2 regions of the Nonomuraea sp. NPDC049646 genome follow, and region 2 is predicted to be linked to the other one. Evidence: riboswitches for the same ligand, from Rfam matches in the RefSeq annotation. Region 2 holds a riboswitch; the other holds the start of a gene.
The links. Region 2 has a riboswitch for thiamine pyrophosphate ahead of ACIBQ8_RS24195 (purine-cytosine permease family protein). Riboswitches for the same ligand answer to the same signal wherever they lie in the genome.

Region 1 (4,941 bases), on a different contig from region 2:
ACGCTCCCGGGCTGACCGCGCGGGCCGGCCCGGGGCCTCCACCAAGATCAGAGATAGATCGAGCCGCCCTTTCCGAGGAACTCGGCCGCCTTGCCGGCCATGCCCGCCCGCACCTCGTGGCTGAGCTTCATCGAGCAGAACTTCGGGCCGCACATCGAGCAGAAGTGCGCGGTCTTGGCGGGCGCGGCCGGCAGGGTCTCGTCGTGGAAGGCGCGGGCGGTGTCCGGGTCGAGCGACAGGTCGAACTGGTCCTCCCAGCGGAACTCGAACCGGGCGTCGGACAGGGCGTCGTCCCACGCCTGGGCCTGCGGGTGCCCCTTGGCGAGGTCGGCCGCGTGCGCCGCGATCTTGTACGTGATCACGCCGGTCTTGACGTCGTCGCGGTTGGGCAGGCCGAGGTGCTCCTTGGGGGTGACGTAGCAGAGCATGGCGGTGCCGTACCAGGCGATCATGGCGGCGCCTATGCCCGAGGTGATGTGGTCGTACCCGGGGGCGATGTCGGTGACGAGCGGGCCGAGGGTGTAGAAGGGCACGTCGTCGCAGAGCTCGCGCTGCAGGTCGACGTTCTCCTTGATCTTGTGCATGGGCACGTGGCCGGGGCCCTCGATCATCACCTGGACGTCGTGCGCGTGCGCGATCTTGGTCAGCTCGCCCAGGGTGCGCAGCTCGGCGAACTGGGCCTCGTCGTTGGCGTCCGCGATCGAGCCGGGACGCAGCCCGTCGCCCAGCGAGAACGTCACGTCGTAGCGGGCCAGCAGGGCGCACATCTCGTCGAAGTGCTCGTACAGGAAGCTCTCGCGGTGGTGGGCCAGGCACCAGGCGGCCATGATCGAGCCCCCGCGCGAGACGATCCCGGTCTTGCGCCGGACGGTCAGCGGGACGTGCGCCAGCCGCACGCCCGCGTGCACCGTCACGTAGTCGACGCCCTGCTCGCACTGCTCGATCAGGGTGTCGCGGTAGACCTCCCACGACAGCGCCTCGGGACGCCCGCCCACCTTCTCCAGCGCCTGGTAGACGGGCACGGTCCCGACCGGGACGGGCGAGCTGCGGATGATCTGCTCGCGGGTCGCGTGGATGTCCGGGCCGGTGGACAGGTCCATGACGGTGTCGGCGCCCCACCGGGTGGCCCAGGTCATCTTCTCGACCTCCTCCTCGATCGAGGAGGTGACGGCGGAGTTGCCGATGTTGGCGTTGATCTTGACCAGGAAGTTCCGGCCGATCGCCATCGGCTCGGACTCCGGATGGTTGACGTTGGCCGGGATGACCGCCCGTCCGGCCGCGACCTCCTGCCGGACGAACTCGGGCGTCATCCCCTCCCGTACGGCCACGAACTCCATCTCCTTGGTCACCACGCCGCGCCGCGCCGCGCCGAGCTGGGTGACCGGCGACCCCCACGCCGAGCGGTCGGTACGCGACGGCCCCGAGGTGTCGTAGAGCCGCACCGACGTGCCGTTCGACAGCCTGACCTCGCGCATCGGCACCTGCAGGTCACCGATGTGGATCTTGGAAAAGCGCGCGTCGCTCATCGCGCAAACTCCCTTCGCCGGCATTATCCGGAGCAGGTTCTGGCGGTCGGCGGCTGACAGCCGTCCTCTCAGCCCGGTCCGCACCGGGCTCCCGCGTTGGTCATCGCGATCATAACCCGGCGCGTGGCAGGATCAAGGGGATGTCTGATCCCAGTGCGCACACGACCGCCACCTACGACCGCATCGCGCGCCAGTTCGACGAGCAGGTCGCCAATCCGTCACGCCCGTTCGCGGCCTTCCGCGACCGGTTCGCCGCAGCCCTGCCCGCCGGAGCCACGGTCGCCGACCTGGGGTGCGGCCCGGGGCGCGAGTCGGCCTGGTTCGCCGGACGCGGCCTGACCACCGTGGGCGTGGACCTGTCGATCGAGATGGCCCGGCTCGCCGCCGGGCGCGGCGTGCCCACCGTTCTGGGCGATCTGCGACGCCCGCCGCTGGCGCCGTCGTCCCTGGACGGCGTCTGGTCGGCCGCGGCCCTCGTGCACGTGCCGTCCGAGCAGACCGAGCCGACGCTGCGCGCCTGGCACGCGGCGCTGCGCCCCGGCGGGGTGCTCGCGCTGACCACCGCCCTGGGCGACAGCGAGGGCTGGGAGCCGGTGCCGTACCGGACGGAGTACGAGCGCTGGTTCGTCCACCGCGACGCGGGCGACCTGCTCGCGGTGCTGGACGCGGCCGGGTTCGCGGTCGCCTGGCACGAGACGAACGCCACGCACCGCACGTGGTTCAGCGTGCTGGCGACAGCGCGCAGCTCTCCCCTGCCCTAGTCTTCGGGTCGAGCGCGAACCCGGGGCCGCGCAGCTGAGCGGCCCCGCCGCGCGCCAGGCGGCCGGCAGCAGTTCGATCTATTGTGCCCCCGCCGCCGGGGCCGGGCCGCGGTAGCCGGGGTGGACGGGCGCGTGGTCGGTGGCCGCCGAGAAGACGAGCACCGCGCTGTCGGCACCGGTCGCCACGACGCGGTCGCCCTCGTCCGTACGGGTGCCGCCCTCGGTCAGCACTTGCACCTGCCCCTCGTACACCAGGCCGTTGTCGGCCGGCACGCCCCGGACGCGCAGCCGTCCTGCCTCAGCGGTCACATCCTCCCCGCCATCATGCGCGGTGCCAAACGCAACATGAACCCCATGCGTCCCCGAGGTGCCGCTGTCAGCCTCCCGACGATGGCGTGCGCCGGGTACGAGGCGAAATATTTCCTGGTGAGCACCACTCCGCGGGCGTCCTCGTCCGTCACGGCGGCCGAAGTTCCGGTACGCCCCGAAGCCCGGAACGTGCCCCACGGCGGGTTCCCCCGTATCGCGGCCACCTCCGCCGGCGCCATCGAACCCCGCTCTCCGATGCCCGGACCGCCGGTCCACAACCACTTCTCGTTGAACTGGACGCGCTCGGCCGAGAGCGTCCCGGACACGCAGGCGCCGAGCGCTCGGTTGCCGATCGGCAGGACATGTCCTTCCCAACCGGGAGCGGGCTCGTCGTACCGGAGCGTCAGCATGGCGATCACCCTGAGGTTTGGCGATCGCCCCTGGCGGTACGGACTCCCTCAGGGGAACTATGATGAAGATCGCCGCTGTGGCCGCGATCGTGGCTCTCACCACGATCGGACCGGCTGCCGCCTCTGGGGACGGCATCGAGCAGCAGGAAGTGAGCAAGCAGCAATACCGGACGCTGACCGCCCAGTGCCGCTACGCCGACACACCAGCCCTGCGCCAGAAGTGCAGGCAGGCGGTCAAGGAGAACTACCGTATCGGCCGGCGCAACCGTTCACTCGACTGCCGGACGTACTCCGGCGTGACGGTCTGCGGCGAACTGCTCCTCAGCAAGACCGAGCGCGCGTGCATCGACGAGTCCACCAGACAGGGCTTGGCCTATCGCCGCGCCGAAGTGGAATGTTACGTGGCCTGACCATGATCGTCGCAGGTGTCGACGGCTCGCCGACCGGACTGCTGTCCGTCGACTGGGCCGCCAAGGAGGCAGTGCTGCGCGGGGTGTCGCTGACCGTGGCCCACGTGGTGCCCGACTGGGTCTGCCGCCCGATCTCCGGCCGGTACGCGGAGGTGGGCAAGTGGATGCGCGACGGCGCCAACGAGGTGCTCGCGGCCGCCGAACGGCAGGCCCGCGAACTGGGCGCCGAGGTGACCACGGAACTCGTGCCCGGCGATCCCCGCGCCGCGCTGATCAAGACCGCCGAGCAGGCCGACCTGCTCGTCGTCGGCAGTCGTGGCCTGGGCGGCGTACGCGGGCTGCTGCTCGGCTCGGTCGCCCACGGGGTGGCCGCGCACGCCCAGACGGACGTCGTCCTGGTCCGCGACCCGCCCGCCGTTCCGCGTGGTGAGCTGGTGGTCGGCGTCGACCGTTCCGAGGGCAGCCTGCGCGCGCTGAAGTTCGCCTTCGCCGAGGCCGAACTGCGCGGCGCCAGGCTGCGCGCGGTGGAGGCCTTCGCCTGGCCGCGTCCCTCGGGATTCGGGCCCGCCGATCCGGAGGCCGAACGCGAGACCCGCGAGGCCCTGCGGACCTTCCTCGCCATACCCCGTCAATGCCATCCCGGCGTGGAGGTGATCGAGGACGTCCTGCACGGCCATCCCGTCGAGGTGCTGCGCGAGGTGGCGGCGGGGGCTGACCTGCTGGTCGTCGGCAGCCGGGGACACGGCACGCTGAAAGGCATGCTCATCGGCTCGGTCAGCCAGGCCATGCTGCACCACGCGCCGGGGACGCTCGCGATCGTGAAAGCCACCTCCGTCTAGGAGTCGCTCCCGCAGCCCGCCACTTTCCCGCGCCTCAGAGCAGAGCCATGCGCGCCCCCCTCGCCTGCACCCGCTCCCCCTCACCCTCGCCGCCCTGACCCGCCACGTGACCCCGACCGCCTCTCACCCCCCGCCGCTCTGACCTGCGCCTGACCCGGGCCGCCTCTCACCCCCCGCTGCCACTGGCCCGCACCCGACTCCCGGTGACCCTGGCCCTGGAGGCCCGCCGGTGGCTAACCGGCGGCCGGCACCGCCGCCGCCACGATGTCGGCCACGCGCGGCTCGGCCAGCCGTATGTAGTCGTCGGTGGCAAGCGCCAGCGAACGGTCGAGACGTGCGGCGTTGAAGTAGATCTCCGGCAGCTCCAGCAGTGAAGGATCGACCACCAGCTCAAGGCGAGGGTCATAACTGAACGGCAACACCGTCCCGCTGACGCTGCCCGCCAGCTCCTCAGCCCGCTCCTTGTCGGCGAAGGCCACGTACGTCCCCTCCAGCAGCCCCTTGACCGCCTGCAGATCCAGCCGCGCGTCCCCCGGCACGACGGCCAGCACGTGCCGGGTGCGCTTCTTGCCGATCTTGACCATCACGATCAGGCACTTGGCCGCCTGCTCGACACCGTGCCCGCGCAGGGCGCTCACCTGCTCGGTACGCCCCTCCGCCGGATGATCGATCACCCGGTACCGCGC
Region 2 (4,941 bases):
TCCGCAGGCCGGTGGTGGTGCCCCTGAGCGTCTCCGGCAGCCGGTACGTGCTGACCAGCCGCAGCCGCTCACCCTCGATGAGCACGAACCCGCCCGCGTCCGCGCCCGTCAGCTCGGTGAGGCTGGCCGAGATGCGGTCGAGCACGGCCGGCAGCTCCAGCTCGGAGTTGATGTCGCCGACCACGTCGGTGAGCCGGCGCACCAGCCGGGCCCGGCGTTCCATGCGCAGCCCGGCGACCTCGTCGGCCCGCGCGGGATGGTGGGCCAGCACGTAGCCGACCACGGAGTTGCCCATGCGCAGGGCGTTGATGTCCACCCGCAGGTCGAGCGACCTGCCGTCCTTGTGGACGCGCTTGGTGCGCAGCGACACCTGCCCACCGGTGCGCACGCGCTCCAGCACCGCGTTGTGCTCGGCGGCCAGCTCGTCGGGGACGATCGGCGCCCGGCGCCCCAGCATCTCGTCCGCCGTCCAGCCGAACAGGTGCTCGGCCGCCGCGTTCCAGACCAGCACGCTCTGGTCGCGGTCGAGCGCCACCACGGCGTTGGGGGACCCGGCGAGCACGGCGCGAGCGATCTCCTCGTCACTGCCGACCCATGCGTATCCCACACCTCCATAGTGCACGTGGCGTGGTGGGTCTGACGGGCGATCCGTCCGATACGCTGCGCTCACGAAGATTCCGGTGGCTGAAACGGGTGAGAGGCATGTCGAGCAGCGACCTCGATGCCCTGCTGAGAGTGACCTCCAGCACCTACAAGGGCGAGGGGCCGCCGCAGATCGCGTTCGGCACCTACGACGGCGCGGTGGGCAGGCTGGTGCTCGCGGTGACCGGTAAGGGGATCGCGGCCTGCAGTTTCGAGGCCGAGAACACCGTGTTCGAGCGGGTGGCCAAGGAGGTCGGCACGTTCATCGGGCCCGACGCCCGCCGCCTCGACCCGGTGCGCCGGGAGCTCGACGCCTACTTCTCCGGCCGGCTGCGCACCTTCGCCACGCCGGTCGACCTCGCGCTGGCCACGCCGTTCGCCCGTACCGTGCTGCAGAAGACCATGGCCGTGCCCTACGGCACGACCACGACGTACGAGGAGATCGGCGCGAGCATCGGACGGCCGCGCGCCCTTCGCGCGGTCGGCAACGCGGTCGGCGCCAACCCCGTGTGCGTGATCGTGCCCTGTCATCGGGTGGTCCGTGAGGACGGCGAGCTCGGCGACTACGCCGGAGGCGTGGCCGCCAAGCAGCACCTGCTCAACGTCGAACGCCGGGCCTCAGCGGGCCGCTGAGCGGCGCCGGCCGAGCACGCCGATGAGCAGCGTCACCAGGGCCGCGACCAGCGCGCCGCCGAGCGCGCCGTTCATCCACGGCTCCCGGGTGAAGCCGACGGCGTCGCGGGCGGAGGCCCAGAAGTCGTCCCAGCCGGCGACCGTGGGCGTCGAGGTGGTGAACCAGTAGGCGGCGAAGCCCAGCGCCCACGGCAGCAGCATCAGCCAGCGCGAGGGCGCGTCCTCGGCGGTGTTCCAGCGGGCGGCGCCGCCGAGCACGAAGTAGTCGACGGCCAGCACCGCGAACATCGGCACGAACACCGCGCCGATCACCCCGAGGAACGCGCCGTATGAGGTGACGTCCACGACCAGGGCGATCGCGGTGGTGAGCACGCCGATCGCCGTGGAGACGATCCGCCGGTCGACCTTCGGCATCAGGTTCTGCAGCGAGACGGTGGTGGAGTAGACGTTGGCGAAGGACTGGTCGGTCTCGCGCAGCACCAGGATGCCGAAGAACAGCGCGCCCAGCGGCGCCGCGACGAACGGCTGGAACACCACCATGCCGTCGGCCTGGACCGCCTGGGCGCCCGCGATGGCCACCGCGTACACGCCGAGGGCCAGGCAGGCGACCTGGGCGACGGTGTAGCCGCCGACGACGCCGGTGAAGGCGGCCCGGCTGGAGCGCGAGTGCCTGGCGAAGTCGGCGGCCATCGGCACCCACGACACCGACAGGGCGATGACGTAGTCGACGGCCGGGGCGAAGGCCGTCCACGACCCGCCCGTGTACGTCGGCGCCTCGCCCAGGAACGACACGGTGAACCAGATCAGCGACACGATCACGCCCGCGGTCACGTACCGGCGCAGCAGCCTGATCGACCCGAGCGGCCAGACGGCGAGCGCGGTGGTCAGCACCCCCGCCACCACCACCCACACCTGGTACGGGACGCTCCCGAAGATCGCGTTCGCGGCCTTGGCGATCACCCAGAGCTCGAAGGCCCCCCAACCGAGCATCTGCACGATGTTCAGCACGGACGGGACGTACGACATCTTCGCCCCGAACAGCCCGCGCAGCAGCACCATCGCCGGCCGCCCGGTCTGCGTGCCGGGGATGGCCGACAGGCCGACCATGGCCGTGCCGATGAGGCTGCCGACCACGGCGGCCGTGAGCGCGGCCACGAGGCTGAGCGGCGCGTTGCCCAGAGGATCGATCAGGACGAGCGCGCCGGAGAAGCCGAGGAGGCTGACACCGAGGTTGGCCCAGAGCGCGCCCTGGTCGAGGACGCCGAGGGTCTTGGGGGGCGCGCCGTCAAGGGTCAGCGGAACTTCGTCGACGACATGCGTCATCGCACACTCCCTACGCCGGCATTACCCGGACAGGTTCAGGCGGTCGGCAGCGGCTGTGTTGCTGCCCTCTCAGCCCGGCACCCCGAGCTCCCGCGACTATGCAGTTGGCGCCCTCATCATGCCTCAATGGCGGCGGAACCGCCACAGTGAGGCATTCGGGGGGCATTCAGACGGACATCCAGGCGGACATTCAGGCCACGAAGGGCTCCTGGCCGGTCTCGCTGACCATCGGACGGCGCGCGAACTCCCACGACTGCATGCCGCCGCCCACGTTGACGGCGTCGCGCCCGAGCTGGTTGAGCCACGCCGTGACCTGCATCGACCGGCCGCCGACCCGGCACACCACGTAGACCGTGCGGTCGGCGGGCACCTCCTCGACCCGGCCCTGGATCTGCGACATGGGGATGTGCACGGCCTCGGGGGCGTGGCCGGCCAGCCACTCGTCCTGCTCGCGGACGTCGAGCAGGTAGGCGTCGTCGGGAACGGCGGTGACGTCGATCTCTGGAACGGTCATGCCTCCATCATCCCGCGCCCGGGACCCTACTTGAGCAGGCGCGACATCCGCCGGTCGGCCAGCGGTTTGCCGCCCGTCTGGCAGGTGGGGCAGTACTGGAGGGCGGAGTCGGCGAAGGACACCTCGCGGATCGTGTCGCCGCACACGTCGCACGGCTGTCCGGCCCGGTTGTGCACGCGCAGCCCGGACTTCTTCTCCGCCTTGAGGTCTTTGGCGGCCAGCCCGTGCGCCCGTTCGACGGCGTCGCGCAACGTCGTCACGATGGCCTCGTGCAGGTCGGCGATCTGCGCGTCGGTCAGCGTCGCGGCGATCTTGAACGGCGACATCTTCGCCGCGTGCAGCACCTCGTCGGAGTAGGCGTTGCCGATGCCCGCGATCACCTTCTGGTCGCGCAGCAGCCCCTTGATCTGGGTGCGGTTGCCGCCCACGATGCGCTTGAGCGCCTCGACGGTGAAGGCGTCGTCGAGCGGGTCGGGGCCCAGGGCGGCGATGCCGGGCACGTCCTCCGGCTTGTCGGTGACGTAGACGGCCAGCCGTTTCTGCGTGCCGGCCTCGGTCAGCTCGAACCCGGGTGCCAGGCCGTCGTCGCCGGGCGCCAGCCGTACGCGGACGGCCAGCGGCCCCTTGCCCGGCCGCACCGGCCGCGCGCCGGTCAGGTCGTCGCGCCAGCGCAGCCAGCCGGCGCGGGCCAGATGGATGATCAGGTGCAGGCCGTCGCAGTCGAGGTCGAGGAACTTGCCGTGCCTCGACACGCCCGTGACGGTGAGCCCGCCGAGCGCCGTGACCGGCGGATCGAACGTCTTGAGCGCCTGGAAGCCGACGACGTCGACGCCCGCGATCGAACGGCCGACCGCCCGCTCGCGCAGGAAGTTGGTGAGCGACTCCACCTCGGGAAGTTCCGGCATGCCCCCAGGGTATGGCGAGCGCCGGGCCGGCACGCGACTACGGCACGTCCCAGAAGGCGAGCTCGTGTGCCATGCCCTCGGCGAACAGCGCCTCCGCCCGTACGGGGTCGGGGTCGGCCTCGTCGATCATCTGCCCGATCCGTACGGTCAGCGCCGCGAACGCCGGGTCGGCGTAGGTGTCCACCCAGGCCCGGTACCGCGGCTCGGCGGGCGGGTTCTCGGCGAGGATCTTCCCAAGACTCGAATATCCCCACATACACGGATAAAGCGCGGCCAACCCCTCCCCGTAGGACCCCGCCGCCTCCAGCAGGAACGTCGTGTACGCCACGCACGCCGGCCCCTTCACCGCATTGTCCAGATCGGCCCCGAACTCCGCCGACAACGACCGATGCAGACGCAGTTCGTCGTGGTACGTCGCGTACGCCAGATCCACCAGGTCCCCCAGATGCCCGTCCGGCGCCTGCCAGGCCAGTCTGGAGAACACCCGCACATAGTCGAGCAGGTACAGGTAGTCCTGCTCCAGCCAGGACCGGAAGACCGGCTCCGGCAGGTCGCCACGCCCGATGCCGGCCACCGTGGGATGGTCGAGCTGCGCCTGGAGCAGGGGCCGGCCGATCGCGTGAAGTCTTTCCGAAATGCTCATGCTGGGAGGTTAGTGTCGGGACATGACCGTGACGATTGCCGAAGAACTCCTCCTCCTCGCCCACGACGAGGAAGAAGGCAAACAGCTCATCGGGGGCGTCCAGCTCCACCCCGCGCTCGGTGGCGCGATCCTCGCCGAGCTGGCCGCCGCGGGCCGCGTCGAGCTGGCCGACGACAAGGTGACGGTGAAGGACCCCACCCCGCTGGGCGACGCGGAGCTCGACGCCGCCCTCGCCCGCATGGCCGAGGACGGCAAGGCCAGGAAGCCCGCGTGGTGGGTGC

Region 1: another riboswitch for thiamine pyrophosphate. It lies ahead of thiC (phosphomethylpyrimidine synthase ThiC); the one in region 2 lies ahead of ACIBQ8_RS24195 (purine-cytosine permease family protein).

The regions. Positions count from the first base shown of each region.
Region 1 covers NZ_JBITLU010000006.1:20,689-25,629, forward strand. Annotated here, with positions in the region: gene ACIBQ8_RS18660 (SDR family oxidoreductase) at 1-15, shown strand, start outside; gene thiC (phosphomethylpyrimidine synthase ThiC) at 48-1,526, opposite strand; TPP riboswitch at 1,519-1,631, opposite strand; gene ACIBQ8_RS18670 (class I SAM-dependent methyltransferase) at 1,667-2,287, shown strand; gene ACIBQ8_RS18675 (hypothetical protein) at 2,366-2,596, opposite strand; gene ACIBQ8_RS18680 (glycoside hydrolase N-terminal domain-containing protein) at 2,593-3,006, opposite strand; gene ACIBQ8_RS18685 (hypothetical protein) at 3,066-3,416, shown strand; gene ACIBQ8_RS18690 (universal stress protein) at 3,419-4,255, shown strand; gene ACIBQ8_RS18695 (YbaK/prolyl-tRNA synthetase associated domain-containing protein) at 4,489-4,941, opposite strand, start outside.
Region 2 covers NZ_JBITLU010000008.1:55,995-60,935, reverse strand. Annotated here, with positions in the region: gene ACIBQ8_RS24205 (ATP-binding protein) at 1-607, opposite strand, end outside; gene ACIBQ8_RS24200 (methylated-DNA--[protein]-cysteine S-methyltransferase) at 703-1,275, shown strand; gene ACIBQ8_RS24195 (purine-cytosine permease family protein) at 1,261-2,598, opposite strand; TPP riboswitch at 2,589-2,702, opposite strand; gene ACIBQ8_RS24190 (rhodanese-like domain-containing protein) at 2,789-3,112, opposite strand; gene ACIBQ8_RS24185 (Fpg/Nei family DNA glycosylase) at 3,139-4,017, opposite strand; gene ACIBQ8_RS24180 (TenA family protein) at 4,055-4,660, opposite strand; gene ACIBQ8_RS24175 (GPP34 family phosphoprotein) at 4,683-4,941, shown strand, end outside.